Regions from separate parts of the Isoptericola nanjingensis genome, predicted to be linked through region 3. Evidence: riboswitches for the same ligand, from Rfam matches in the RefSeq annotation. Region 3 holds a riboswitch; each other region holds the start of a gene.
What was found. A riboswitch is a leader RNA that binds a small molecule or an ion and turns the genes downstream of it on or off. The one in region 3 is predicted to bind S-adenosylmethionine.
Positions count from the first base shown of each region.

Region 1: linked by a shared signal. The riboswitch ahead of ACQP6G_RS03035 (methylenetetrahydrofolate reductase) and the one ahead of ACQP6G_RS07615 (ABC transporter substrate-binding protein) in region 3 are both predicted to bind S-adenosylmethionine.
Region 2: linked by a shared signal. The riboswitch ahead of ACQP6G_RS17185 (aminotransferase class V-fold PLP-dependent enzyme) and the one ahead of ACQP6G_RS07615 (ABC transporter substrate-binding protein) in region 3 are both predicted to bind S-adenosylmethionine.

Region 1 is NZ_JBNOZL010000002.1:32,183-41,528, forward strand. Features, by position in the region: gene ACQP6G_RS03025 (hypothetical protein) at 223-1,407, shown strand; gene ACQP6G_RS03030 (NADP-dependent oxidoreductase) at 1,467-2,366, shown strand; SAM riboswitch class I at 2,460-2,566, shown strand; gene ACQP6G_RS03035 (methylenetetrahydrofolate reductase) at 2,572-3,606, shown strand; gene metE (5-methyltetrahydropteroyltriglutamate--homocysteine S-methyltransferase) at 3,635-6,049, shown strand; gene ACQP6G_RS03045 (FBP domain-containing protein) at 6,336-6,851, shown strand; gene ACQP6G_RS03050 (Hsp20/alpha crystallin family protein) at 7,018-7,443, shown strand; gene ACQP6G_RS03055 (SRPBCC domain-containing protein) at 7,483-7,959, opposite strand; gene ACQP6G_RS03060 (ArsR/SmtB family transcription factor) at 7,976-8,317, shown strand; gene ACQP6G_RS03065 (GOLPH3/VPS74 family protein) at 8,345-9,007, opposite strand; gene ACQP6G_RS03070 (aldehyde dehydrogenase (NADP(+))) at 9,051-9,346, opposite strand, start outside.
Region 2 is NZ_JBNOZL010000008.1:196,768-206,113, reverse strand. Features, by position in the region: gene ACQP6G_RS17225 (sensor histidine kinase) at 1-534, shown strand, start outside; gene ACQP6G_RS17220 (response regulator) at 531-1,190, shown strand; gene ACQP6G_RS17215 (TetR/AcrR family transcriptional regulator) at 1,262-1,840, opposite strand; gene ACQP6G_RS17210 (DUF1304 domain-containing protein) at 1,940-2,326, shown strand; gene ACQP6G_RS17205 (NADP-dependent oxidoreductase) at 2,359-3,375, shown strand; gene ACQP6G_RS17200 (class I SAM-dependent methyltransferase) at 3,383-4,339, opposite strand; gene ACQP6G_RS17195 (O-succinylhomoserine sulfhydrylase) at 4,404-5,669, opposite strand; gene ACQP6G_RS17190 (rhodanese-like domain-containing protein) at 5,666-6,157, opposite strand; SAM riboswitch class IV at 6,460-6,576, shown strand; gene ACQP6G_RS17185 (aminotransferase class V-fold PLP-dependent enzyme) at 6,611-8,053, shown strand; gene ACQP6G_RS17180 (CsbD family protein) at 8,127-8,300, opposite strand; gene ACQP6G_RS17175 (imine reductase family protein) at 8,411-8,794, opposite strand; partial or broken gene ACQP6G_RS17170 (NAD(P)-binding domain-containing protein) at 8,822-9,223, opposite strand; gene ACQP6G_RS17165 (MerR family transcriptional regulator) at 9,244-9,346, shown strand, end outside.
Region 3 is NZ_JBNOZL010000003.1:448,864-458,209, forward strand. Features, by position in the region: gene ACQP6G_RS07610 (ABC transporter permease) at 1-942, opposite strand, end outside; gene ACQP6G_RS07615 (ABC transporter substrate-binding protein) at 944-2,605, opposite strand; SAM riboswitch class IV at 2,681-2,794, opposite strand; gene ACQP6G_RS07620 (DUF4395 domain-containing protein) at 2,943-3,419, opposite strand; gene ACQP6G_RS07625 (TlpA family protein disulfide reductase) at 3,451-3,885, opposite strand; gene ACQP6G_RS07630 (LLM class flavin-dependent oxidoreductase) at 3,982-5,130, opposite strand; gene ACQP6G_RS07635 (LLM class flavin-dependent oxidoreductase) at 5,130-6,302, opposite strand; gene ACQP6G_RS07640 (rhodanese-like domain-containing protein) at 6,357-6,776, opposite strand; gene ACQP6G_RS07645 (LLM class flavin-dependent oxidoreductase) at 6,814-8,010, opposite strand; gene ACQP6G_RS07650 (NADPH-dependent oxidoreductase) at 8,070-9,050, opposite strand; gene ACQP6G_RS07655 (ABC transporter substrate-binding protein) at 9,112-9,346, opposite strand, start outside.

The DNA of each region.
Region 1 (9,346 bases), on a different contig from region 3:
GTACCTCCATGACTGTGCCCTCATGACGTTCTCCACGGAACCGATCAGCGAATGGCCCGGGCGTGGGAGTGTGTTCTTCGGGGTGTCGTGGTCGGGAGACGTCGGCGCCGGCGGGGTTTGCTGGGGAAGCATCGAGCACCGCCGGCCGGCCATCGGCTGAACACAGCCCCGCGACGAATGTCGTCATCCAGTACCTGCGAGACACCGAAAGGCATCCTCCTCATGAGCGCGTCGCCAGAAGACCGGGCCTCGGGACCGAGCCGCCCGGACCCGGCCGACAGGTCCCGCCCCGCCTCCGGCTCCGCCGTCCTCGCCGCCGCTCTCCTGACCGACGACCGCGACACCGTCGGTCGCGCACTGCGGGACGGCGTGGCGGTGGTGCCGCACCTCGAGCGGGAGGACGGGACGCCGCAGGTGCGGGTCTTTCACGCACCCGTCGGCTCGGCGAAGCCGTACGACGTGTGTCTCTTCTCCTCCCCCGAGGCTCTCGAGACGTTCCTCGGGGACGACCCGGGACGCGAGTTCAGCCTGCGTCGTCGCGACTCGCTCGCCCCGTTCCTCACGCGCCACGGCGCGGTGCTCGAGCGGGTCGTGGTCGACCCTGCCGGGCCGCACCCGATGGTCCTCGGCGTCGCCGAGACTCTGGCCGCCCTGGACCTCGACCCCGACGACGATCCGACGGGTATGTCCGACGACTCCGGGGCGGGCATCAGCATCGAGGGCCTGCACGCCATGGCCAGCGTGGACGAGCCCGGAGGGTCACGCGGCATCGGCATCGAGCTCAACCTGCCCGACCACTGGGCCCTGATCGACCTGGAGGACGAGGCGCAGCGCGACCTGCAGATCCGCGCGATCGTCAAGCAGCAGGGCGCGGGGCTCGGTGACCGCGGGGCAGGGCTGCGGCGCGACCTGCGGGAGCAGCTCACCGCGGTCGCCGCGAAGGCCGCGGCCGCGGGCGGGCAGGTGATGGCCTACCTGGTGCTGCCCGGAAAGGACGCCGCCCTCGCGCTCAACCTCACGCTGTACTGGCACGACCTCGGCCCCGAGGCCGGCGAGGTCACGCACCTGCAACGCATCCACGACCGCCTCCACCCCCGGCTCGGACCCGACGACGAGCTCACCGTCACCGACACCCTCTCGGGGCCGTTCCTGCGCCACGTCCGCGTCGGCCGGGGTGCGGCCGAGCTCGGCGGCCAGGACGTCTCCCTGCTCCTGGTCGACTACTGGGCGCCGGCTCCCGGCGCACGGTCCGTCGCCCGACTCGCGTTCTCCACCCCGCACGTCGAGATCCGCGACGCGATCCTCGGCCTCACCGACAAGGTCCTGTTCGCCACCGAATGGCTCATGAGCGCGCCCGGCGACGTCACGGGCCCGACCGACGCCGACGCCGCACCGGTGCTCGCCTGATCTCGGCCCGGGGCACGAGGACCTCGGTACCGTGTTCCGCTACTGCCTGAGGAGGAGACGTGCGCGCGATCGTGTTCGAGACCCACGGCGGCCCCGAGGCGCTGCACCTCGCCGACGTCCCCGACCCGCAGGCCGGGCCCGGCCAGGTGCGCGTGCGTGTCGAGGCGGCCGCCGTCAACGGCTGGGACGTGAAGTCGCGTGCCGGGGCGACCGGCGGCCCGGCGCCGACGTCGGCCGTCGTGCCCGGGCTGGAGGTGGCGGGAGTCGTCGACCAGGTCGGGGACGGCGTGGCCGGCGTCGCGCCCGGCGACCGCGTGGTCGGGTTCGCCGTCGGCGGCGGGTACGCGGAGCTCGCCCTCACGTCGGTCTTCGCGCGCGTGCCCGACGGGCTCGCCGCGACCGACGCCGTCACCGTCCCCGTCGCGGCCGAGACCGCGACCCGCGTGCTGCGCCTCCTCGACGTCCGGCCGGGCGAGACGCTGCTCGTGCACGGCGCCTCGGGGTCGGTGGGCGAGCTGGCCGTCCAGCTCGCCGTGCGTCGCGGCGCCCGCGTGATCGGCACGGCGTCGCCGCGGAACCAGGAGCGCGTCGCCGCCCTCGGCGCGACGCCCACCACCTACGGCGCGGGGCTCGTGGAGCGGGTCCGCGCCCTCGCCCCCGACGGCGTGGACGCCGTCCTCGACACCACCGGCGCGGGCGTGCTGCCCGACTCGATCGCCCTGCGCGGCGGCACCGAGCGCATCGTCACCATCGCCGACGACGCCGCGGCGGACCTCGGCGTCGAGGCCAGCTGGCGGTCCGAGCGCGACGCCGGCGAGCTCGCCGAGGCCGTCGACGCCCGGGCCCGCGGCGACCTCGTGACCACCGTCGGCGCGGTGCTGCCGCTGGCCGACGCGCCGAGCGCCCACGCGCTCGTCGAGACGGGCCGCGCGGGCGGCAAGGTCGTGCTGGTGCCCTGAGCAGGGCGTTCCCGCCCGATCTGCATCGGCGATCGTCTCACCAGGCGGTCTCATCCTCGCCCGTATCGCGGATGCTGCGTACGATCGCGTGACAAGCCATCCAGAGCGGCCGAGAGTCCTGGCTCGACGACGCCGCAGCAACCCGTTCTCCGACGGAAGCCTCCCGAGGACGAAGGTGCTCACGCCAGGATCGATGGAGTGACGCATGGTCGCAGAGGCATCCCTTTCGCCCACCCCGGCAGCTCAGCCGGCGTTGCCGGCACGCCCGACGGTCTCGTTCGAGCTCATGCCGCCGCGCCGGCCGGACGCCGCCCCCAAGTTCTGGGAGACGGCGCGCCGGCTCGTGGCCGCACGACCGGACTTCGTGTCCGTGACGTACGGCGCCGGCGGCGGTGACCGGGCGACCGCACGCCAGGTCGTGTCCACCCTGCTCGCGGGCACGCCCGTCCTGCCCGTGGCCCACCTGACCTGCGTGGGCGCGCACCGCGAGGACGTCTCCGCCGTCATCGACGACTTCCTCGACGCCGGCACCCGCGCGTTCCTCGCCCTGCGGGGCGACCCGCCGAAGGACCAGCCGGACTGGGAGCCGCCCGCCGACGGCGTCGCGTCCTCGATCGAGCTCGTGCACCTGCTGCGCGAGGTCGAGGCGCGACGGTGCGCGACCGACCCCGGGGCCGCGCTGCGCGGCGCCGCGCGCCCGATGACGATCGCCGTCGCGACGTTCGTCGACGGCAACGTGCAGGCCGGCACCACCCGGGCCCAGGAGGTCCGGCGCCTCAAGGAGAAGCAGGACGCGGGGGCGAGCTTCGCCATCACGCAGCTGTTCTACGAGGCCGACTCCTACACCGACTTCGTCGCCGAGGCCCGCGCGGCCGGGGTGACGATCCCGATCCTCGCCGGGCAGCTGCCCACGACCGAGCCGCGCCGGCTCCGTCGCGTCGAGGAGCTCACCGGCGTCCGCGCGCCCCGGCACCTGCTGGACGCGCTCGACGCCCTGCCGGACCCGGAGGCCCAGCACGCCTACGGGACCGCGCGTGCCGTGGAGCTCGCCCAGCGCGTGCTCGACGCGGGCGCACCCGGCATCCACGTGTACACGTTCAACAAGTACCGTCCCGCTCTGGACCTGCTCGAGGGTGTCCACCTCGGCGGACCGGCGCCGGCCGACGCCACGTCGGACGGCGCGGACCTGGCCAGAAGGCCGTGGGTACCGAGCATCCCGACCCAGGCTCCCGCCGTCTGACGCGCGGAGCCCGAACTCTGGAGTGCTCATGTCCACCACATCGACACGCCCCACCCCCGCCACGGCATTTCCCGGTGGCACGATCCTCGGCTACCCGCGCATCGGGCGCCGCCGCGAGCTCAAGAAGGCCGTCGAGTCGTTCTGGGCCGGGCGCACCGACGCCGTCGACCTGGAGGTCGCGGCCGGCGCGCTGCGCCGCGAGACGGCCCGCCGCCTCGTCGACCTCGGCCTCAACCCCGACGACGGCTCCGTGCCCGGCGCGTTCTCCTACTACGACCAGGTGCTCGACGTCGTCGCGCTGCTGGGCGCCGTCCCCGAGCGGTTCCGCGACCTGCTCGACGACGCGGACGGCTCGCTCGAGCTCGACGGCTACTTCACCGTGGCCCGCGGCCGCGGCGAGGACGCCCCGCTCGAGATGACCAAGTGGTTCGACACCAACTACCACTACCTCGTGCCGGAGATCAGCGAGACGACGCCGGTCTCGTTCGCCGACCACCGCATCGTGCGCGAGTACGCCGAGGCCAAGGAGGCCGGCGTCACGACGCGCCCGGTGCTCGTGGGCCCGGTGACGTTCCTCGCGCTGTCGAAGGCGGCCGACGAGGCGGGCGAGGGCTTCCACCCGCTCGACCGGCTCGACGACGTCGTCGCCGCGTACGCCGACCTGCTCCGCGCGCTGGCCGCCGTCGGCGTGCCGTGGGTGCAGCTCGACGAACCCGCGCTCGTCACGGACTCCCTCGACGTGCCGGCGGAGCGCCTGCACGCGGCGATCGCCTCGGCGTACCGCACCCTGGCGACCGACCTCGCGACGGCCACCGACGACACCGCCTCCGAGGACTCGGCGGGCGCGCGGCCCGCGATCCTGTTGACGGCGCCGTTCGGCGGGCTCGGCGACGACGGACTCGCCGTGCTCGCGGGCACCGACGTCGACGCGATCGCGATCGACCTGGTCAAGGGCGCCGTGCGCGCCGACCCGGTCCCGGGTCTCGAGGACAAGACCCTCGTCGCCGGCGTGGTCGACGGGCACAACGTCTGGCGGGCCGACCTGGCCGCCAAGCTCGACGTCGTCGAGTCGCTGCGGGGCCTCGGCGCCGGGGCCCTCGCCGTCGGCACGTCGACGTCGCTGCTGCACGTGCCGCACGACGTCGAGGACGAGGTCTTCGACCAGCAGGCGGCGGGCACCACGCTCGACCCGCGCCTGCGCGACTGGCTCGCGTTCGCCGACCAGAAGGTGGGCGAGGTCGCGACCCTGGCCCGTGCCCTCGCCGACGGGCGGGAGTCCGTCGCGGACGCGCTCGCCGCGTCGTCCGCGGCCGTGGCCTCGCGCGCGACGGCGGAGGGCGTCGTCGTGCCCGCGGTGCGCGACCGGGCCGCGGCGCTCACCGACGCCGACTTCGCCCGTGGCCCGTACGCGGAGCGCGCTGCCGCGCAGGCCGCGCGGCTCGACCTGCCCCCGCTGCCCACGACGACGATCGGCTCGTTCCCGCAGACCCCGGAGATCCGCAAGGCCCGCGCCGCGTGGACGAAGGGCGAGCTGTCCGACGCCGACTACTCCGCCGCGATGCGGGAGGAGATCGGGCGCGTCGTGACGCTGCAGGAGGAGCTGGGCCTCGACGTGCTGGTGCACGGCGAGCCCGAGCGCAACGACATGGTGCAGTACTTCGCCGAGCAGCTCGACGGCTTCGCGGTGACGGCGAACGGCTGGGTGCAGTCGTACGGGTCGCGCTGCGTGCGCCCGCCGATCCTCTGGGGCGACGTGCAGCGCCCGGCGCCGATCACGGTCGAGTGGTCCGCGTACACGGCGTCGCTCACCGCGAAGCCGGTCAAGGGCATGCTCACGGGCCCGGTGACGATCCTCGCGTGGTCGTTCGTCCGCGACGACCAGCCGCTCGGCGACACCGCCAACCAGGTGGGCCTCGCCCTGCGCGACGAGATCGCGGACCTCGAGGCGGCGGGCATCGGCATCGTGCAGGTGGACGAGCCCGCCCTGCGCGAGCTGCTGCCGCTGCGCCGGGCCGACCAGCCCGCCTACCTCGACTGGTCGGTCGGGTCGTTCCGGCTCGCGACGTCGGGCGTCGCGCCGGCCACGCAGGTGCACACCCACCTGTGCTACTCGGAGTTCGGCGAGGTCATCGGCGCGATCGACGGCCTCGACGCCGACGTGACGTCGGTCGAGGCGGCCCGCTCCCGGATGGAGATCGTGCCGGAGCTCGCCGACGCCGGGTACTCCCGCGGCATCGGGCCGGGCGTCTACGACATCCACTCCCCGCGCGTGCCGTCGTCCGACGAGGTCACCGAGCTGCTGACGCTCGCCGTCAAGGCGATCGACCCGGCGCTCGTGTGGGTCAACCCGGACTGCGGGCTCAAGACCCGCCGGTACGCGGAGGTCGAGCCGGCGCTCGCCCACCTGGTCGCCGCCGCCCGCGAGGTCCGCGCGACCCTCTGACCGGTGCCGTCGCCCGGGTGACGCAATAGACGTCGACCCGGGCGACGGTCCCGTGCCACCATGGAAGGGCCGGTCGTGCCCTCGGGGCGCGAGCGGACCACGACTTTTCCCACGAGCGAGGAGACAGCGATGCCGGGCGTCGCAGGGAGCGGGGTGGGCCACCAGGCCTGCTCGGGCAGTCCCGCCTGCCCCGGCACCGCCTCCGTCTGAGCCCCGTCGGGGCCGGCAGGTGAGGCGGTGCGGGGCTTCGCCCTGCCCACCCCCGCTCACCTGAAAGCCGATCCCCATGACTCCGCTCACCGAGCAGCAGCTCCGCGCCTCCCTCGTCAACGCCACCCGCAGCGAGCGGCAGCGCATGATCGTCCCCGACCTCGCCGAGGTCGACTGGGACCGCCTCGACTACCTGGGCTGGCGCGACCGCAAGCAGCCCCTGTCCGCGTACGTCGTCATGACGCTCGACGACGAGCCGGGCGCCGAGCCAGTCGGCGTCCTCCTGCGCGCCACCGAGCGCACCGGCCCGCGCCGCGCCGCCATGTGCGCGTGGTGCGAGGACGTCGTCGAGACCCGCGACGTCCAGCTCTTCGTCGCGAAGCGCGGCGGTGCCGCCGGCCGCAAGGGCGACACCATCGGCACGCTCGTCTGCGGCGACTTCCGCTGCTCCCGCAACGTGCGGCGTCGTCCCACCCTCGCCGAGGCGGGGCGCGACGACCCCGGCGTCCGCGAGGCGATCGTCGAGCGGCGCGTCGCCGCCCTGCGCGAGCACACCCGCAAGTTCCTGGACGAGGTGCGCCGCACCGCCTGACCGGCGCGGGCTCCGGCGTTCGCCGAGGGCGATCACCGTGGATCTGGCACTCTCCCATCGAGAGTGCTAAATCTTCTGGTGTAGCCACGGCGGCGCCGGAGGGGCCGGCCCGCCGTTTCGCGACAGGGGCCGCCAGCGCGGCCTCATGACGAGGAGGTGATGCGCGATGGCTACCTACCGGGACCCGTTCCAGGAGATGGACCGACTGTTCGGCTCGCTCGCCCTGAACGGCCGGAGCGCTCCGGGCATGCCGATGGACCTGTTCCGCGAGGGCGACCACTACGTCCTTGCGGTCGACCTGCCCGGGATCGACCCCGGCAGCATCGACGTCTCGTGCGAGGACCGGACACTGACGATCCGGGCCGAGCGCACGCCACGCTCCGCCGAGGGGCAGTGGCTGCTGCGCGAGCGCACCACCGGCACCGTCGCCCGGCAGCTCACGCTCGGCCGCGGGCTGGCGCTGGACCAGATCTCGGCGTCCTACGCCGACGGCGTGCTCACGCTGACCATCCCCGTCGCGGAGGACGCCAAGCCGCGCCGCATCGAGGTGACCCACTCCGCCGCCCCCACGGCGATCGAGGCCGGCTCCTGACCGCACGCCGCGGGCCCGGCGCGCCGGACCCGCGGCACGTCAGCGGTAGAAGCCCTCGCGGAGGTTGATGCCGTGCTCGACCCACGCCTTGAGCGCGGCGAGCATGCCGGTCCAGCCCTCGCAGTTGCCGAACGCGTTCTTCGCGCCGCCGGCCGTGAGGGCCCAGGACGACTCGGTGATGGTGACGAGGGTGCGGGTGTCGTCGTCGAGCGGCTCGAGCTCGAACGTGGTCGTGGTCGACGCCGACCCGTCGGCGGTGTCCGCGCCCTCCCACCGGATGACGATGCGCCGCGGCGGGTCGGCCTCGACGACGGTGACGGGGAACCGGCCGGGGAAGTCCGCGAAGTCCCAGGACACGTCGGCCCCGGGCTCCAGGCGCCCGCGGGCGCCGCCGGTCGTGAAGTACCGGGACAGCTGTGCGGGGTCCGCGATGGCCTCGTAGACGTCGCGGCTCGGGCGCGAGACGCGGCCCGAGACCGTGAAGGTGAGCTCGGAGAGTGCCTGCTTCTCGTTCATGTTGTATTTTTATCACATGAACTCCTCGGCGCCCAGGGACGACGACGACCCCGCCGACGACGACGCCGTGTTCAAGGCCCTCGCGGCGCCGGTGCGCCGGCGCATGCTGGACGCGCTCAAGGAGTCCACCCGCACCACCGGCGAGCTGTGCGCGCTGTTCGCCCAGCTCGACCGCACCACCGTGCTGCAGCACCTGCGCGTGCTCGAGCGGGCCGAGCTCGTCACCGGCCGGAAGGTCGGTCGCGAACGCCACCTCGCGCTCGCGCCGCTGCCCATCAAGCGCCTCCACGACCGGTGGATCGGCGAGTACGCGCGCGCCGCCGTCGACCTGCTCGGGCGGCTGGACGACGACGCCTGACCGGCGCGTGGCCCCTGCCGGCTCGCGTCAGGTCGCGGCGGGCAGCACCAGCGTCGCGGCGCTGACGACGCCCACGACGGCCGCGGCGACCGCCCCGGCCGCCTCACGGACCACGCTCCCCCGCCACCACGTGGCCGCCAGCTCGCGCATCCGGGCGTCGGCCTCGCGGCGGCGGTCGCGCGGGACGCGGGGCCGGAGCCAGCCGGAGCCCTCGGCGAGCGTGAGGAGCGCGGCGGTGCGGTCGCCGGGCGCGGCGCCGTCGAGCAGGACGCCGTGCACGCGACGACGCAGGGCGGCGACGGCCGGCCCGTCCACCGTGCGCCACCGGGTGCTCCGGAGCACGCCCCAGACGGCCCGGTCCTCGCGTCGGAGCAGGCCCTGGGCGACGAGCCCGTCGAGCAGCGGCCGCTCGACGCGGCGCGCCAGCACGTCGACGAGCTCCGTCGCGCGCCGGGGGACCGACGCCGCGAGGTCGAGGACGTCGTCGAGCTCCCGGCGCCCGGTCGGCGCGCGGTCGAGGACCACGACCGGTCCCTCGTCGCCGGCCGTCGGGGGCAGTGCGACCCGGCCCGCGATCACCAGCTCGACGAGCAGCGCGCCGGCGAGCCGGTAGGGGGCGTCGTCGAACACGGACGGCCCGGTGCGCAGGTCGTCGTGGGCCAGGAGCAGCAGCTCTTCGGCGATGAGCACGTGGTCGGACCTCCCGTGAAGCGCCTGGTCGTGGCCTCGTTGCCTACCAGTGCGCCGACTCTGCCACACCCGACCGCGCCTGCGGCACCCCCCACGGGTTACCGTCCTGCAACGGCGCGGGCAGCGCGTCCTGCGGGGCGTCCTGGAATGTGACGCCGCGCAGGAACCGGCCGATGGCGGCCGTGCCCACGGACGTCGCGTCGCTCGTCGTGGCCGGCCACGGGCCGCCGTGCTGCATCGCCGGCGTGACGGCGACGCCGGTGGGCCACCCGTCGACGAGCACGCGCCCCGCGTGCCGGCCCAGGGTGGCCAGCAGCCCGGCCACCTCGGCCCCCTCGT
Region 2 (9,346 bases), on a different contig from region 3:
CGCGGGCAGGGGCGGGAGACGCTCGACAACCTGCGCCTCGTCGTCGGCATCCTCCGCGACACCGGCGAGGGCGACGACGTACCGTCGGCCCCGCAGCCGACCCTCGCCGACGTGCCCGCGCTGATCGACCTCGCCCGCAGCACGGGCACGCGGGTGCAGGAGACGCGGCGGGGCGAGCCCTACGGCCTCCCGCCCACCGTGCAGCTCACCGTGTACCGGGTGCTGCAGGAGTCGCTCGCCAACGCCCGCCGGCACGCGCCGGGCAGCGCCGTCGACGTCGAGACCATGTACGACGAGGACGAGCTGGCGGTCACCGTGCGCAACGGCCCGGCCGACCGGTCGGCGTCGACCGCGTCGCCGCAGGAGGCGGGCCCGGGGCACGGCGTCATCGGCATGACCGAGCGCGCGGAGCTCGTGGGCGGCCGGCTCACCGCCCGGCGCACGTCCGGCGGCGGCTGGCTGGTGCGGCTCGTCGTGCCGCGCCCCGCGGGCGCCGAGGACCGGTCGGTGCGTGTCGGGCAGGGCGCCCGATGACGCGCGTCGTGCTCGTGGACGACCAGGCGGTGGTGCGCGCCGGGTTCACCGTGATCCTGCAGAGCGAGGGCCTCGAGGTCGTGGGGGAGGCGTCGAACGGCGCCGACGCCGTCCGCGTGGCCCGCCGCGAGCGGCCCGACGTCGTGTGCATGGACGTGCGCATGCCCGGCGGCGACGGCATCGCCGCGACGCGGGAGCTCGCCGGGCCGGGCGTCGTCGACCCGGTGCCCGTGCTCGTGGTCAGCACGTTCGACCTCGACGACTACGTGTTCGGCGCGCTGGAGGCCGGCGCGTCCGGCTTCCTGCTCAAGGACGCCGAGCCCGAGGTGCTCGTCGACGCCGTGCGCCGGGTCGCCGCGGGGGACGGGCTGGTGGACCAGACTCTGACGCGGCGCGTCATCGACGAGTTCGCGCGGCGCCGCGGCCCCGTCGTGCCCGACCCGGCCGCGACCGGGCTGCTCACCGCGCGCGAGCGGGAGATCGTCGCGCTGCTGTGCCGGGGGTCGTCCAACGCGGAGATCGCCGCGGCGCTGTTCCTCGAGCCCAGCACGGTGAAGTCGCACCTCAGCCGGATCATGACCAAGACCGGTGCGCGCGACCGCGTGCAGCTCGTGGTGTGGGCGTACGACACCGGGCTCGTGGTCCCGGGCGGCTGACCGTCGGGTCAGCGATTCCCGGCCGCCGCGACGCACCACCCGTCGACAGCCGGGTGGTCGCGCGTGCGGCGTCAGTGGTCGAGCACGTCGACGGCGGTGTCCAGGCAGTGCAGCGCGCTCGGCGGGTCCACGCGCACCAGGGTGAAGGCGCTGATGACGAGGGCCGTGCAGACGTCGGCGAGCCGGTCGGCGTCGGCGGGTGTCGCGTCCGGTCGTCGCGCGACCACCCCGCGCCGCAGGGCGGCGCGCAGCTCGGCGCGGTAGTCGGCGACGGTGCGGCGCACGGCGTCGTCGGCCGCGATGGGGGAGCCCGACGTGTTGACCAGCAGGCAGCCCGAGGTGCCCTGGACCTCGTCCGCGCGGGCGAGCGCCGCGCGCAGGCCGGTGAGGTACTCGACGAGCGCTCCGGGGGCGACGTCGTCGGCCACGAGCGGGCGCAGCCGCGGCCGCACGACCTCGTCCAGGTAGCTCTGCACGGCGGCGTCGAAGAGCCCGCGCTTGGAGCCGAAGGCGTGGTAGATGCTCGACCGGTTCAGCCCGGTGGCGCGTTCGAGCGCGGGGACGGACGCCTCCGCGTACCCGTCGCGCCAGAACACCTCGCGCGCCGCCCGGACCGCCTGCTCGGTCTCGAACCCCTGCGCCCTGCCCATCGTTCCTCCAAGTTGTGTAACGCTCGTTGCAGTATATACAGTGGACCGACCGTTACAGAATCGACCGGCGGGTGCGCCGGCAGGCAGCAGGGAGAACCGATGGTCGTCGCAGGGCTCGTCCTGGCCGGGATCGCCGCGGCGCTCCACGTGGTCATCTTCTGGCTCGAGTCGGTCGCGTGGACCACCCCCCGGGCGCGCGCCACGTTCGGCACGACCGAGCAGGAGGCCGCCGCCACGCGCGAGCTGGCCTTCAACCAGGGCTTCTACAACCTGTTCCTCGCCGTCGTGACCGCGATCGGCATCGTGCTCGTCGCCGCCGGCACCACCGGTGCCGGCGCGGCCCTCGTGCTGGCCGGCACCGGCAGCATGCTCGCCGCCGCCCTCGTCCTGTTCCTCTCCTCGCCCGACAAGCGCCGGGCCGCCGTCACGCAGGGCGCCGCGCCGCTGCTCGCGGTCGTCGCGCTCGTCGTCGGCCTCGCATCCTGATCATCGACCCCGGAAGTAGGCACCACACCCGCATGTCCTCCATCGTCAGCACCCAGGTCCAGCTCGCCGCCCGCCCCACCGGGTGGCCCGCGCCCGACGACTTCCGCACGGTCCAGGTCACCTACGGCGACCTCGAGCCGGGCCAGGTCCGCGTGGCCAACGAGTTCGTCTCCGTCGACCCGTACATGCGCGGGCGCATGAACGACGTGAAGAGCTACACCCCGCCCTTCGCGCTGGGGGAGACCATGACGGGCGGCGCGATCGGGCGCGTCGTCGAGTCGGCGTCCGACGACGTCCCGGTGGGCGCGGTGGTGCTGCACCAGCACGGCTGGCGCGACGTCGCGCAGGAGGACGCGCGCGGCTTCCGCGTCGTGCCCGAGCTCCCCGGGGTGCCGCTGTCCCTCCACCTGGGCATCCTCGGCATGACGGGGCTCACGGCCTACGTCGGCCTCACCGCGATCGCGGGCATGAAGCCCGGCGACACGGTGTTCGTCTCGGGCGCGGCGGGCGCCGTCGGCACCGCGGCCGGCCAGATCGCGCGCCTGCTCGGCGCGGAGCGGGTCGTCGGGTCGGCCGGGTCGGCCGAGAAGGTCGAGCTGCTCACCTCGAAGTACGGCTACGACGCCGCCCTCAACTACAAGGACGCCCCGGTCCGCGAGCAGCTCCCCGCGCTGGTGCCGGGCGGCGTCGACGTCTTCTTCGACAACGTCGGCGGCGACCACCTCACCGCGGCGCTCGACGTGATGAACGACGGCGGCCGGGTCGCGCTGTGCGGGGCCATCGCCGGCTACAACGCCACCGACCGCCTGCCCGGCCCGGACAACATGGCGAACCTCATCACCAGGGGCCTCCGGCTCGAGGGCTTCACGCTGGGCGGCTACCTCCACCACGGCGCCGAGTTCCGCGAGCTCATGACCGGGTGGTTCGCGGACGGGAAGATCGCCTACGACGAGACCGTGGTCGACGGCATCGAGAACGCCCCGCAGGCGTTCCTCGACATGATGGCCGGCGCCAACACCGGGAAGATGGTCGTCCGCACGGCGCGCTGAGACCGCGTCAGCCGCGCTCGACCGCCCGGGCGACGAAGACCCACTCCAGCCCGGGCCGGTCGGGCGCGTCGTGCACCTGCTCGACGACGTAGCCGGCAGTCTCGAGCGACGCCGCCAGCTCGTCGTGCTCCCGGAACCGGAGGGTCGAGTCCGAGCGCAGGACCCGTCCGTCGGCCAGGACGAACGTGCCGCGGAACGTCACGAGCGGCAGCGAGACGTCGACCAGGTCCGTCCACGTCTCGACGACGCCGAACCCCGCCACGTCGGTGCGCCGGTGCGTGCGCTCGCGCGTCCAGCGCTCCCAGGACCGCCGCGCCGGGTCGCGGGTCTCGAACGCGAGGCGACCGCCCGGGAGGAGCGCGGCGTGCACGCCCCCGAGTGTCGCCGCCCAGTTGTCGTCGGTGAGGAAGACCTGCGCGACGTTCCCGGTCATCGTGGCGAGGTCCACCTGCAACGGCGGCAGCGTGGTGGCGTCGCCGTGCAGCCAGCGCACGCGCCCGGCGCCGGGCTTGCCGCGGGCCACGTCGAGCGACGCGCCCGCCGGGTCGAGGCCGACGACGTCGATGCCCTCCGCCGCGAGCAGCACGGCGAGCGCGCCCGTGCCGCAGCCGACGTCGAGCACCTGGCGCGCGCCCAGCTCGCGGGCGAGGGCCAGGTACGGATCGAGGTCGCGGCGGTCCGGGTCGAGCGGGTCGTACAGCCGGGCCAGCGTGGGGTCGGCGAAGATCGGGTCGGGCACGGGGCGACCGTAGGCACGGCCGCGGCGGGCGGCCCAGGGAATTCCGCGGGTGCCGGACGTGTCGTCCGCGTTCCCGAGGCCGTCGAGGATCTGCCCGGCGACGGCCTCGGTGTCGAACTCGGTCCAGGTGCCCGTCGTCGAACCCGGGGCCAGGGGTTCGGTCCAGCGGCGATGACGGACGCGCCACGCGCCGAACAGGAAGTCGACGTCGTGCCGTGTCCCCACAGGTCCTCCTCGTCGGGCGTGCCGGGCCCGAGCATGGCAGGGGCCTCCGACACGTCGCGGGAGCTCAGGCGCGCAGCGCCTGCTCGACGTCCTCCACGATGTCCCGCGGGTCCTCGAGGCCGATCGACAGCCGCACGGTGGTCTCGGCGATGCCGACCTTGGCGCGGCCCTCCGGGCCGAGCTTGCGGTGCGTCGTCGTGGCGGGGTGCGTGATGATCGACTTCGCGTCGCCGAGGTTGTTGGAGATGTCGACGACCTGCAGGGCGTCGAGGAACGCGAACGTCCGCTTCTTCGCCTCCGCCGGCTCGGTGCCCTCGGGCACCGCGAGGTCGAACGTCACGACCGTGCCGCCGCCCGACTGCTGCGCCTTGGCGAGCTCGTGCTGCGGGTGCGAGGGCAGGAACGGGTAGCGCACGCCGGTCACACCGTCGAGCTCCTCGAGCGCGGTCGCGACCTGCAGGGCTGCCGCGTTCTGGGCGCGCACGCGCACGTCGAGCGTCTCCAGGCCCTTGAGCAGCACCCACGCGTTGAACGGGCTCAGCGACGGTCCGGTGTTGCGCACGAACGTCTGCACCGGCCCGGTGAGGAACTCCTCCGAGCCGAGGATCGCGCCGCCGAGCACGCGCCCCTGTCCGTCGATGTGCTTGGTGGCCGAGTACACGACGACATCGGCGCCGAGCTCCAGCGGCTTCTGCAGGACCGGCGTCGCGAACACGTTGTCCACCACGACCACGGCACCCGCGGCGTGCGCGAGCTCCGCCACCCGCCGCACGTCGACGAGGTCCTGCATGGGGTTGGACGGCGACTCGAAGAACACGACGTCGGCCGGCGTGGCGAGGGCCTCCTCCCACTGCGAGGTCACGTGCCCGTCGACCAGGTCGACGCGCACCCCCCACTTGGCGAGGATCTCGTCGTAGATGACGTTCGTGGACCCGAACAGCGCCCGCGCCGACACGATGCGCGAACCGCTGGAGACCAGCGCGGCGAGGGCGTTGAACACCGCCGACATGCCCGACGCCGTGGCGTAGCAGGCCTCGGCACCCTCGATGAGGCGCAGCCGCTCCTCGAACGTGTGCACCGTCGGGTTGCCGTACCGCGAGTACAGGAACTGGGACCGCTCGCCGGCGAACGCCGCCTCCGCGTCCGCAGCCGAGCCGTAGGTGTACCCCTGGGTGAGGAACAGGCCCTCGGACATCTCCTGGAAGTCCGAGCGGCGGTGCCCGCCGCGCACGGCGAGCGTCGCGGGCCGGACCGTGGCGGGCAGCGGGCGCGAGCCGCCGAAGGTCGTGGGGTCGGCGCCGGGGCCGGTCGGGACCTGCGCGTCGCTCATCGGGCCTGCTCCGAGTCCTGCTGGGCTGCCCGCGTCGCGGCGGCGTCGTCGAACGCGCCCCACGGCAGGCCGCGCACCTTCCAGCCCTCGCGGTCGCGGACGCCGTCGAAGCCGGGGCCGCCCTCGAACCCCTCGAGCACGTTGTACGCCGGGCCCAGGCCGGACGCCGTCGCGAGGCGCGCCGCGCCGATCGAGCGCTGACCGGAGCGGCACAGGAAGACGATCGGGCTGTCGGCGGTCACGCCCGCGGCGGCCAGCTCGGCGAGGAAGCCGGCGTTGGGGCGACCGCCCGCCTGCACCCACTCGACGAAGAGGGGGGCCTTGCCGGCGGTGGCGGTGTCCGGCACGCCGATCGCGCGCCACTCGCCCTCGGTGCGCACGTCCACGAGGACGGCGTCGGGGTCGCCGGCGAGCAGGTCCCACGCCTGCTGCGGGGTGAGGTCGCCGGCGTAGCCCTCGGCGGGGCGGGGATCGATCTGGGTGCTCATCGCAGTCCTCCCATCGGTCGTGGCGGTAGCACCCTCGTCCGGTACGGCCGCCGTCGCCGACGACCGGCCCGCGGGTTGCTGCGGCGTCGACGTGCCACGTCACTCGGCCGCTCGGGATGGTCGTGGCGATCGTACGCCCGCCGTCCGCGTGCTGGTCACCCCGTCTCGCGACGCGAACGCCGCGCGTCCCCCGGGTCGCGCGCCGGCGACGCCGAACCCGAGGTGGCCACCCTCGACCGCATCGTGAGAAGGACGCCGGATCCGCTTGACCGCGAGGTGCCGCGCACGCACGATGGGCGGCAGGTCAAGAGCGCCAGCGCGAAGCCCCGGCTCGCTGGCCGGCAACCCTCCTCTCGCGGCGGGGTGCCCCGGGTGACGACCTGGCCCCGCGCCGTCCGGCGTGCGGGCAAGCGCGGGGAGCCACCTCCCCGGCACGACCGAGGAGGACCACGCATGACCACGCTCACCACTGCGCCTGCGGTGCCCGCCGCGCGCGCCGCCGCCGTGCACGACGTCGCCCCCGTGCTGCCCGTCGTCGGCGGCGACACGCTCGTGCCGCTCGTCGACGGCCGCCAGGTGCCGTACGCCAACCTCGACGTCGCGGCGTCGGCGCCGGCCCTGCAGGCCGTGGCGGACCGGGTCGCGCGCGTGCTGCCGCTGTACGCCAGCGTGCACCGCGGCGCCGGCTACCTGTCCCAGGTCTCGACCGCCCTGTACGAGACGGCGCGCCGCACGATCGGCGCGTTCGTCGGCGCCCGCGAGGACGACCTCACGATCGTCACCCGCAACACCACGGACTCGCTCAACCTGCTCGCGGGCTGCGTGCCCGCCGACCCGGCCACCGGCGAGCCGGGCCGCGTCCTCGTGCTCGACATCGAGCACCACGCCAACCTGCTGCCCTGGCAGCGCGTCACCGACGCGACCGTCGTCACCGGCGGGCCGTCCGTGTCCGCCACCCTCGCGGAGATCGAGGAGGAGCTGAGCTCCGCCGCCGCGGCGGGCCGCCCCTACGCCCTGCTGGCGCTCACCGGCGCGTCGAACGTGACCGGCGAGGCGCTGCCCGTGGCCGACGTCGTCGCCGCGGCGCACGGCGCGGGCGCGCGCGTCGTGCTCGACGGCGCCCAGCTGGTGCCGCACCGCCGCTTCTCGCTCGCGGAGACGGGCGTCGACTACGTCGCCTTCTCGGGCCACAAGACGTACGCGCCCTTCGGCGCGGGCGCCCTGGTCGGACGCCGCGACTGGCTCGACGCCGGCACCCCGTACCTCGCCGGCGGCGGCGCCGTGCGCCGGGTCCGCACCACCACCACCGAGTGGCACGAGGGCCCCGCCAGGCACGAGGCCGGCTCGCCCAACGTCGTGGGCGCGGTGGCGCTCGCGGCCGCGTGCGACGAGCTCGCCGCGCTCGACCCGTGGGTCGCCGGCGAGCACGAGGACGCCCTGCGGCGCCGCCTCGTGGACGGGCTGGGCGAGGTCGAGCGCGTCGAGGTCGTGCACGTGTGGGACGACGCCGTCGACCCGGTGGGGGTCGTGACGTTCACGGTCTCCGGGTACGACCCGGGCCTCGTCGCCGCGTACCTGTCCGCCGAGCACGGCATCGGGGTGCGCGACGGCCGGTTCTGCGCCCACCCGCTGCTCGGCCGCCTCGGGTTCGATGCCGGGGCCGTCCGTGCGTCGGTGGGTCTCGGCACGGCGGGCGAGGAGGTCGAGCGGCTCGTCGCCGCCGTCCGCTCGCTCGTGGCCGAGGGGCCGCAGGCGCGGTACGACGTCGTGGACGGGCTGTGGGTCGTCGTCGACGACCCTCGCCCCGTGCCCGAGGGCTCCGGCCTCGAGGGGCTGCTCGCCACCGCCGCGCTGGGCGCCGACGAGGCCTTCGGCTGCCTGCCCGACGACCTCTGAGCCGTCGGTCCCGCCCCGGGCGGACATGACGACGGGGCGCCACCGTGCGGTGGCGCCCCGTCGTGTCAGCGGGTCAGCCCTTGAACGCGTCCTTGACGTCGTCGCCCGCCTGCTTGAGGTTCGCGCTGGCCTGCTGGGCCTTGCCCTCGGCCTCTTTGCTCTCGTCGTCGGTGAGCTTGCCCGTGGCCTCCTTGGCCTTGCCTTCGGCCTCTTCCGCCAGGTGCTTGGCCTTGTCTCCCAGTCCCATCGGGGCTCCTTCCGTCAGACGAACGACCTCGAAGACCGACCGTAGGCGCGTGCCCGCCGGCTCGCACGCCGACGTCTCAGGCCGTGGTCCTCCGGCCGGCGACCGGCAGGTCAGGGCGTCGGGCGGCCGAACTCCTCGATCAGCACCGGGTACTGCTCGTGACCGTGGCCCGCGGCGACGCCACGGTCGGCCACGGCCTTGAGCAGTCTCGGCAGCTCGGTGCTCACGCCCAGCGCCTCGCTCTCCTCGACGAGGTGCGCCATCGCACGCGCGTCCGTCTCGAGGGCCGAGGCCTCGGCCGGGAACCGGCCGCGGTCGACCTGCTCCGCGTAACCGGGCAGCCACGCGGCCACGCCCTCCGCGATCTGCCGGGCGAACGGCGCGAAGGCGGCGGCGTCCACCCCGGCCGTCCGGAGCATGGCGGTGCCGTGCAGCCACGCGTCGAGGACGCTCCACATCATCGTGAGGCCGGCCGCGTCGTAGAGGGACGCCAGCCCGGGGTCCTCGCCGAGGTGGGTGACGGTGCCGAGCGCCGCGAGCGTGGCCGCGTGCGCGTCGAAGTCGGTCCGGGGCCCGCTGTGCAGGACGACCGCGTCCGCCGTCCCGATCGCGGAGGGCACGGCCATGATCGCGCCGTCGAGGTATCGCGCGCCGCGTCGGGCGGTCCACCGGGCGGTCTCCCTGGCCTGCGAGGAGCTGCTGGACGTGAGGTTGACCAGCGTGGCGCCGGCGACGTCGACGCCGTCCTGGCCGATCAGCTCGCGCACGGCGTCGTCGTCGGTGAGGCAGACGACCGTCAGGCCGTCGGGGCGGAGCGCCGCGGCCGCCGAGGGCGCCAGGTGCGCGCCGTCCGCCACCAGCGCGTCGGCCTTGGCGGGGGTGCGGTTCCACACGGTGGTGGGGTGCCCGGCCCTGAGGAACGCGCCGGCGAAGGGGGAGCGGGATGCGGATCGGGGAGCTGAGCCGCCGCACGGGCGTGCGGACGCACCAGCTGCGCTACTACGAGGCCCAGGGCCTGCTGGACGTCGCCCGGCGCTCGAACGGCT
Region 3 (9,346 bases):
CCGCGGTGTCCGGAGCTGGATCCGGGGGTCGAGCACGGGGTAGACGAGGTCGACCACCAGGGTCACGACGACGAAGACGAGCGCGGAGAACACCACGATCGCGAGGACCACGGGCACGTCCTGCTGGTTGACCGACTGCACCGTGAGCCGCCCGAGCCCCTGCCGCGAGAACACGGTCTCAGTCACGACGGCGCCGCCGAGCAGGCCACCCACCATGACGCCGAGAACGGTGAACGCCGGGATGGCGGCGTTGCGCAGGGCATGCGCGAGGTGCACCCGGGCGCGGCTCGCGCCCTTCGCCCACGCCGTCTCGACGTAGGGCTCGCCGAGCGTGCCGCGCAGGGAGCGGGACAGGATCTGCGCGAGCTGCGCCCCGGCCGGGACGGCCAGCGTGATCGTGGGCAGCACCAGGCTGACGGCGCCCTCGTTGCCGATCGCCGGGAACACCGGCAGCCGGAACGAGAACCACTGCAGCAGCACCAGGCCCACGAAGAACGTGGGCAGGGCGACGCCGAGCGGCGGCAGCGCGGACAGCGCCTGGCGCAGGAACCGGGCCCGCGGGAGGACGCTGGCCACCGCGACCGCCGTCCCGCCGAGGACGGCGACGAGGAGCGCCGCACCGGTGAGCCTGAGCGTCTCGGGCAGCGCCTGCGCGACGAGGGCCGTCGCGGAGGCGCCGCTCACGTACGAGGTGCCGAAGTCGCCGGCCAGCGCGCCGAGGAGCGCGTCGCCGTACTGCACGAGGATCGGGCGGTCGAGCCCGTACTCCGCGCGCAGCGCGGCGAGCTGGGTCGGGTCGACCTGGCTCACCTCGCCGCCCCCGGACGCGACCAGCGCGGCCGGGTCGCTCGGCAGCAGGTACAGGACGAAGAACGCGACGGTGAAGGCCGCCCAGAGGACGAACACCCCCTGCCCGGCCCGTCGCAGCACGTAGCGGGTCATCTCACTCTCCCGCGCCGTCGGTCACCCAGGCGTCGTAGAAGTCGAGCCGCGAGGAGGCCTCGAAGGTCAGCCCCTGCACGCGGTCGGCCGCCGCGATCGTGGTGGACAGCTCGTAGACCGGGATGGCGTGACCACGCTCCAGCAGCAGCCTCGACGCCTCGGAGACCAGCGTCCGGCGCTCCTCGGGATCGGTGGCGGCGGCCGAGTCGTCGAGCAGCTCGTCGACCTCCTCCGGGTCGCGCTGGTTCACGTTGCGCGCGTTCGCCGAGAAGATCGTGCGCAGCACGTCGGCGTCCGACCGGGTGAGGTTGTAGTAGTCGAAGTCGAAGTCGCCGGCGGCGGTGGCCGCCTCCTTCTCGGCCACCGTGACGTGCTTGAGCTGCAGGTCGACCCCGATCTGCCGGAGCTGCTGCTGCACGAGCTCGAGCGCGCCGGGCTCCTGCCAGAACGTCACCGTGGTGGAGAGCCTCCGACCGTCCTTCTCGCGGATGCCGTCGGCGCCCACGACCCAGCCCGCGTCGTCCAGGACCTTCGTCGCACCCTCGGGGTCGTACGCGAGCAGGTCGTCCGCACCCTCGAACAGCGGCGTCGAACGGGACAGCACACCGGTGGCCGGCTGGTCCTGCGGGGTCAGCACGGTGTCCACGATCTGCTGGCGGTCGATCCCCTTGACGAGCGCGGTGCGCACGGCCTCGTCGGCGGCCAGCGGGCTGGACTCGTGGGGGAACAGGTTGAACACGACGCCCGGGTTGGCGCGGTAGGACAGCCAGAACCCGTTGCCGTCGAACTGCGGCAGGTCGACGGCGTTCAGCGCGGCGGTCGCGTCGATCTGTCCCGACTGCAGGGACCCGGAGCGCACACCCGCCTCGGGGATGACCTTCAGGGTCACCGTGTCGAGGTACGCCTCGCCCGTGTGGCTGCTGGCCTCCGACCCCCAGTCGTAGCCCGCGACCTTCTCCAGCACGATCTCCTGGTCCGGGGTGTAGGACTTCACGGCGAACGGCCCGGAGCCGACGTACTTCCCGGCGCAGCGATCCTCGGTCGAGAGGGTCGCCGAGTCGGGCGAGAGCAGGCCGAGGGAGAACGTCGACGTCGCCTGGAGGAACTGCGCGCTCGGCTCGTCGAAGTCGACGGTCACGGTGTGCTCGTCCACGACGGTGGTGCCCGCGTAGCCGACGAGGTACTGGGAACCGAGGGACGCCACGGCACCCAGGTCGACGATCGCGTCGAAGTTGGTCTTCACCGCGGCGGCGTCGATCGGCGTGCCGTCGGCGAACGTGGCGTCGTCGCGCAGGTGGAACGTGTAGCTGGAGGCGTCGTCGTTCACCTCCCAGCCCTCCGCGAGCCAGGGCAGGATCTCGCCGGACTCCGGGTCCTGGGCGGTGAGCGACGCGACGGTCTGACGGGCGGCCGCGATCGCGTCGTTGTTGCCGACCTGCTGCGGGTCGACGCAGTGCGAGTCCACCGTGATGGCGAACGTCAGGTCGCCGCCGGCGACGGGCTCGCCGCTCGCGTCGGCGCCGGTGCCCGCGGCGTCGGCGCCCGTCGAGCAGGCGCTGAGCAGGAGGCCGGCGGCCGAGACGGTGGCGGCGAGCCCGACGACGCTGCGTCGCGGGGTGCGCCTGGGGTCCTGGGTGCGCGGTGCGCGCGGGGTGGTGGTCATCGCGTGGTGTTCCTCGTGGTCATGGCGGGTCGCCCCCCGCGCCGGCACGGGCCGGGGCGCGGTCATGGACGACCGGAGCCGTGCTTACCCGGCCGCGGGCGCGGCGGGGTCAGGTCGTTCCCGGAGCACCCCGTCACGTCGAAGGGTTGCTGGCCAGCGAGCCGGGCCTGGGTGCTGGCGCTCGTCACCTGGGCGGCAGGGAAGCCGCCGCGGCCTCCCGAGTCAAGGGTCGGGCGGGTCGTCTCACATCACGGACGCGGGACGGGCGCCGCAGACGCCGAAGGCCCCGCCGTCGGTGACGGCGGGGCCTCGAGGGGTCCGGTGGTGGGCGGCGGCCTCAGCGGGCGGAGGGCCGCAGGCGCGCGCCGAGCAGGTAGAGCTCGCAGCCGAGGCACAGGCCGACGACGGCGTTGAGGCCGGCCGCGACGAACGCGATCCCCGCGGCCCACGGCACCGCGGCCAGCACGCCTGCGAGCCCGAGCACGACGCCGACGCCCGTGACGACGAGGCCGACGAGCTGGGCGAACCGCGGCGGGCGCGGGTCCTCGAGCTCGGCGGGCGGCGCGAGCCGGGGACGAACGAGGGTCTTGAAGAGCCAGCCCTGCACCGTGCCCTGCGCGCCGCGCACGGCGCCCAGGAGGAACCCGGCGGCCACGACGGCGAGCAGCACGAGGCCGGCGGGGCTCGCCCCGAGGAGCACGACCACGGCGAGCAGCAGCGCCGTGACGGCGGCGCCCACCCGAGGGCCGCGCGGGTCGATGCCGGCCGGGGCCCGCGTGACGGGGGCCTGGCCGGCGGGACGCTCGGAGGTCATCGGTTCTCCTCGGGGACGGGGTTCGGCGGGCTCAGCCGACGGGGACCACGGCGGCCAGGGCCTGGCGCGCCTGAGCGGGCGACATCCCGCCGCTGCTGCGGGCGGCCTGCGCCCCGGTCGCGTCCAGCACCAGCACCGTCGGGGTGGTGAGGACGCCGAGCTCGCGCACGAGGTCGAGATGGTCGTCGACGTCGAGCTCGTGGTGCTCGACGCCCGCCTCGCGCTCGACGAGTCCCTCCAGCACGCGGGCCGTGGCGCGGCACGGGGCGCACACCTCGGCGGACAGCTGGACGAACGTCGCCCGCTCCCCCAGCCGGACCCCGCGGGCCGCCCAGTCCACGACGGGGTCCTGCCGCGCGGGCGTGGTGCGGACGCGCCCCTGGCGGGACCTCCACACCGCGCCGAGGACGACGGTCGCCAGGACGAGCACGGCCAGGATCACCAGCTGGGTGGGCTGGACCGTCACGGTGGCCTCCTCACACGGTCGACGTCGCGGCCATTCTCCCCGCCGCCCACCATCCGGTCGACGGGATGACCGCATGCCGGACACCCCGCCGGGCGGTCAGACGGTCAGCGCCTCGGCACGCGTGCCGTCGTGCACCGCGGGGGCCTGCGCCGCGGTGAGGCCGGCGGCCCGCCGCTCGTCGTCGGGCCCCCAGAGCGTCGTCGTGACCTCGGCGCGCACGACGGGCGCGACCTCGGCCGCGAACCGGCGCAGCACGTCCTCCTGGCGGGACGGCTCCAGCAGGTGGTTCACCGAGACGGACTGCAGCACGTGCCCGAAGGAGCCGTGGTAGTCGAGGATCTTCTCGGCCACCCGCTCGGGCGACCCGACCAGCGCCGGGCCGCGCTCGACGGCGTCCTCGATCGTCTCGAACGCCTGGGCCTTGCCGACGTGCGTCGCGGGGTCGTAGCCGCGCGCCCGCAGCCGCGCGACCTGCCCCTCGTACAGCGGCCGGTACTGCTCGATCGCCTGCTCCGTGGTGTCGGCGAGGAACAGGCCCCCGGAGCCGGCGCCGACGAACCGGTACGCCGGGTCGTGCCCGGCGGCCGCGTACCGCTCGCGGTACCGGTCGATCAGCCGCCCATAGCTCTCCCGCGGCTGCAGCGCGTTGGCGCTCACGATCGGGTCGCCCCACCGGGCGGCCAGGTCGACGGCGAACTCGCTCGTCGCGGACCCGTGCCAGATGCGGAAGGGCCCGGCGAAGGGTCGCGGCAGTGTGGTGGCGTGCTCCAGCCGGTGGCGGTGGCGGCCCGACCAGGTGACGTCCTCGGACGACAGGAGCAGCCGCAGGAGCTCGTAGTTCTCCTCGAGGTACTCGTACTGCTTCGCGATGTCGAGGCCGAGCAGCGGGTACTGCAGCTCCTCGTTGCCCTTGCCGATGACGATCTCCAGCCGCCCGCGGGAGAGCTGGTCGACGGTCGCCAGGTCCTCCGCCACCCGGATCGGGTCGAGCAGGGACAGCACGGTCACGCCGGTCGACAGCAGGATGCGGCGGGTGCGGGCCGCCACCGCCCCGAGGATCACGGTGGGCGCGGACGACAGCACGTCGCCGGCGTGCCGCTCCCCGACCGCGAACGAGTCGAACCCGAGCTCCTCGGCCAGCACCGCGTGCTCGACGACGCGCGCGAGGCGGTCCGCGGGCGGCACCGCCTCTCCCGTGACGGGATGGGGCGGGTTGAAGACGATGTCGAGCAGCTGGAAGCGCATCAGGCCACGCGCTCCCCGGTGCCGACCGCCGCGCCGTCGGCGTCCGCGGAGGCCTCGGCCGTCGCAGCGGCCCGGGCGGTCGCGCGGTCGCGCGCGGCCACGCCCTCGCGCACGAGCGGGATGACGTGTCTGCCGAAGTCGATGGCGTCGTCGAGCAGGTCGTAACCGCGCGCCGAGATGACCCGCACCCCGAGGTCGTAGTAGGCGAGCAGCGCCTCCGCGACCTGCTCGGGCGTGCCGACCAGCGCGTTGGAGTTGCCGGCCCCTCCCGTCGCCTTCGCCGTGGCGGTCCAGAGCGCGGTGTCGTACCGGTCCCCCGCGGCGGCGATCTCGAGCAGGCGCTGCGACCCGGCGTTCTCGGGCCTGTCGATCGGGTGCCGCCGGGACAGCTGCCCGCCCAGCTGCGCCTTGCGCGCCTCGATCCGGTCCAGCACGCGGTGCGCCTTCTCCCAGGCCAGCTCCTCGGTGGGCGCCACGATCGGCCGGAAGGCCGCGTGGATGCGCGGCGGCGTCGTGCGTCCCGCGGCCGCGGCCTCGGCGTGCACGCGGTCGATCTGCTCCTGCGTGCGGGCCAGGGGCTCGCCCCACACGGCGTAGATGTCGGCCTCGGCCGCCCCTACCCGGAAGGCGGCGTCCGAGGACCCCCCGAAGGAGATCGTCGGCACGTGGCCCTCGACCGGCTTCGCGTCGAGCACGAAGTCCTCGAAGTCGTAGAACTCGCCGTGGTGGTCGAACGCCTCCGCGCTGGACCACGCCTGCTTGACGATCCGGATGTACTCGTGGGTGCGCGCGTACCGATCGTCCTTGGTGAGCCGGTCGCCCTCGCGGCCCTGCTCGTGGTCGTTGCCGCCGGTGATGAAGTGCACCGACAGCCGGCCCCCGGAGAGCTGGTCGAGGGTGGCGAACGTCTTGGCGGCGTACGTCGGGTACGAGACGTTGGGCCGGTGGGCCAGCAGCAGCTCGATGCTCTGCAGACGTGCCGCCGTGTACGCGGCGAGGGCCGCCGGCTCCGGGCCGGAGGACCCGTAGGCGAACAGGACCCGCGTCCACCCGTTGTCCTCGTGCGCGCGCACGATGCGCTCCAGGTAGGCGGGGTCGAACGCGGCGGTGGTACGGGCGGACGTCTCGGACGCGTCGTTCGTGGTGGCGATGCCGAGGAACTCGACGGGCATGGTGGTCTCCTTCGCTGCAGCGGTGGGGCTGGGGCCGTGCTCGTGCCGGGCGGGTCAGGCGCCCGCGGCGGGGCCGTCCGACGGCGCGGTCGCCGGAAGGCCGGCGTCGCGCCAGGCGGGGAACCCGCCGTCGACGTGGGTCACGTCGGTGAAGCCGCGGGCCGTGAGCGCCGCGGCGACCGGTCCGGAGCCGTCGATCGAGCCGCAGACCACGACGACCGGGGTGTCGAGCGAGATCGCAGGCGCGTCGGCCGGGCCGAAGAGCGCGTCCAGGTCGTCCCGGTCGGCGAGCGTCGCCCCGGGGATGTCGCCGGTGGCGGCGCGGCCGCGCGCCGACCGCACGTCGACCAGCAGGGCGCCGTCGGCGACCCGCGCGCCGGCCGTGCGCGCGTCCTGCGTCGGCGGGGTGGTCGGACCGCTGCCTCCGGGGGCCGTCCCGGGCACGGTCTCGGGCGTGGTCTCGGACGTGGTCATGGGGTTCTCCTTGACGGTGGTGGTCGGTCGGTGCGGGTCAGGGCGTCGCGGCCAGGGCGGGGACGCGGGGCGCCTCGCCCTCGGTCGCACCCCACGCCTGGGCGAGCAGCGCGAACGACCGCTGCCGGTCGGCGAGGTCGTGCGCGGCGGTGGTGACGAGGAGCTCGTCGGCCCCGGTGACCCGGGCCAGGGTCTCCAGGCGGCCCACGACGGTCGCCGGGTCGCCGACGACGCGCGTGTCCACCCGGTCGGCGACCACCGCGCGCTCGTCCTCGGGGCGCTCGGCCCAGTCCGTGGCGTCGGCGGGGCGCGGGTAGGCGATCGCGCCGTCCGCCCCGCGGCGGATGGACAGCACCCAGTCGGCGAACGGCGACGCGAGCTCGCGGGCCCGCTCGGTGGTGTCGGCGACGAGCACGTCGGCGGAGACGACGACGTACGGCTCGGCGAGCACCCCGGGGCGGAACGCCGCCCGGTACGCGGCGACGGTCTCGAGGGTGTTCGACGGGCTCACGTGGTAGTTCGCCGCCAGGGGCAGGCCCAGCTCTCCGGCCACACGGGCGCTCTCCCCGCCGGAGGACGCCAGCACCCACAGGTCGAACGCGGCGTCCTGCACGGGCGGCGACACGTACCGGCGCCCGCCGTCGTCGGCGTACGTGCCCGCCCGCAGCCCGAGCACGAGCTCGACCTCGGCGCGGAAGCTCGCCGGGGTGCGCGAGGCCCCCACCACGGCGGCCTGCGCGAGCGCGCGCTCGCGCAGCACGGAGTCCCCCGCGGTCGGCGGCGCGGGCGGCACGTACAGCCCGTCGACGACGCGCGGTCCGCTCGCCGGCGCCGCCGCCGGGGCCGGGCGCGGCGCGCCGCCCTTCGGCGGCGTGAACGCCCGGCCCAGGCCGAGGTCCACCCGCCCCGGGTGCAGCGCGGCGATCGTGCCGAACTGCTCGGCCGCCACGAGCGGGCTCGTGGTGCTCAGCAGCACCGCGCCCGAGCCGACGCGGATGCGCTCGGTGCGGGCGGCGACGGCGGCCGCGAGCACCGCCGGCGCGGCGGACCCGACCCCCGGCGACAGGTGGTGCTCGGCGTACCAGACCCGGCGGTAGCCGAGCCGGTCGAGGTCCACGGCGAGGTCGACGGCGTCGCGCACCGCCTGCGCGCCCGCGCGCCCCTCGGGCACGAGGGCGAGGTCGAGGACGGACAGGGGCACCCTGCTGTTCGGGGTCGCGGCGGGGTCGGTCATGGTGGTCTCCAGGTGGCGGGTGGTGCGGGTCGGGCGATTCGGGCGTGGCGCGCGGTCGGTCAGCGCGACGGCAGCCCGAGGGCGGTGAGCGCCTCGCGCAGGCGCTCGCGGCCCTGGAGCGAGCCGCCGCCGCGCATCCGGTCGACGACCCGTCGCGACCACGAGCCGTCGAGGCGCTCTTCGCGGTAGAAGGCGTCGATGCGCGGCGCGTAGTCGGCGACGTGCGCGACGCGCCCCTCGTCGTACGTCTCGCGGTGCAGCACGGCGTCCTGGGGCAGGCGTGGCTTGACGCGCGGGGCGTGGCCGGGGTCGGGGTGCCCGACGGCCAGCCCGACGACGGCGACCGCGCCGGGCGGCAGGCCGAGCTCGGCCGCAAGGTCCTCGGGGTGGTTCCGCACCGCCCCGACGTACACGGTGCCGAGGCCGAGGGACTCGGCCGCGACGACCGCGTTCTGCGCCGCGAGCGCGGCGTCGAGGAACGCGACGACCGTCGTCTCCAGGTAGCCGGCGGCCTCGAGCTCGACGCCGTCCTGCGCGCCCAGCTGCCGGGCCCGTGCCACGTCGGCCACCCACACGAGCAGCAGCGGCGCGTCGCGCACGTGCTCCTGGTGCCCGGCGAGCGCCGCGACCCGGGCCAGCCGGTCGCGGTCGGTGACCGCCACGACGCTCCACAGCTGCAGGTTCGACGACGACGGCGCGGACTGCGCCGCCGCCACCACGGTGGGCAGCACCCACGGTTCCAGCGGTCCCGGCAGGAACGCCCGCACGGAGCGGTGGCCCAGCTGGACGTCGAGGACGGCCGGCCCGCCGCCCGGGGCGCCGGTGACCGCCGCGGTGAGCGACGCGGCGAGCGCTGCGGCGACGCCCGGCGCGGCGTCGTCCGCGTCCTCGGGCCGCACGCCGTAGCGGGCGGCGACCCGCGCGCGGGCCCGCAGGTCCCGCAGGTCCGCGGCCACGCGGGGCGTCGTCGGACGGGCGGGGCGGGGGCGGTTCGGGGGTCGCGGCACCGCGACGGCGGACGGCGTGGCGTTCTCGGTCACCTGCACTCCTCGGGACGGACGGGTCGGGGACGGGACGGATGGTCCGGACGGTCGGGTGCCGTCACTCCGTCTTCGGCAGGCCCGGCGGGTTGGTCTCGGGCTTCTCGACGGCCTCGGTCCCCAGGCCCCAGCGCTCGAGCACCTGGGCGTACGTGCCGTCGTCGAAGGCCTGCTGCAGAGCGGCCGTGACGGCGGGCGCGAGGTCGTTGCCCTTCTTGGTCGCGACGGCGATCTGCGCGGTGTCGGGCCAGCCGCCGTTGAGCGTGCCGACGACGGCGAGCTCGTCGGGCGCGATC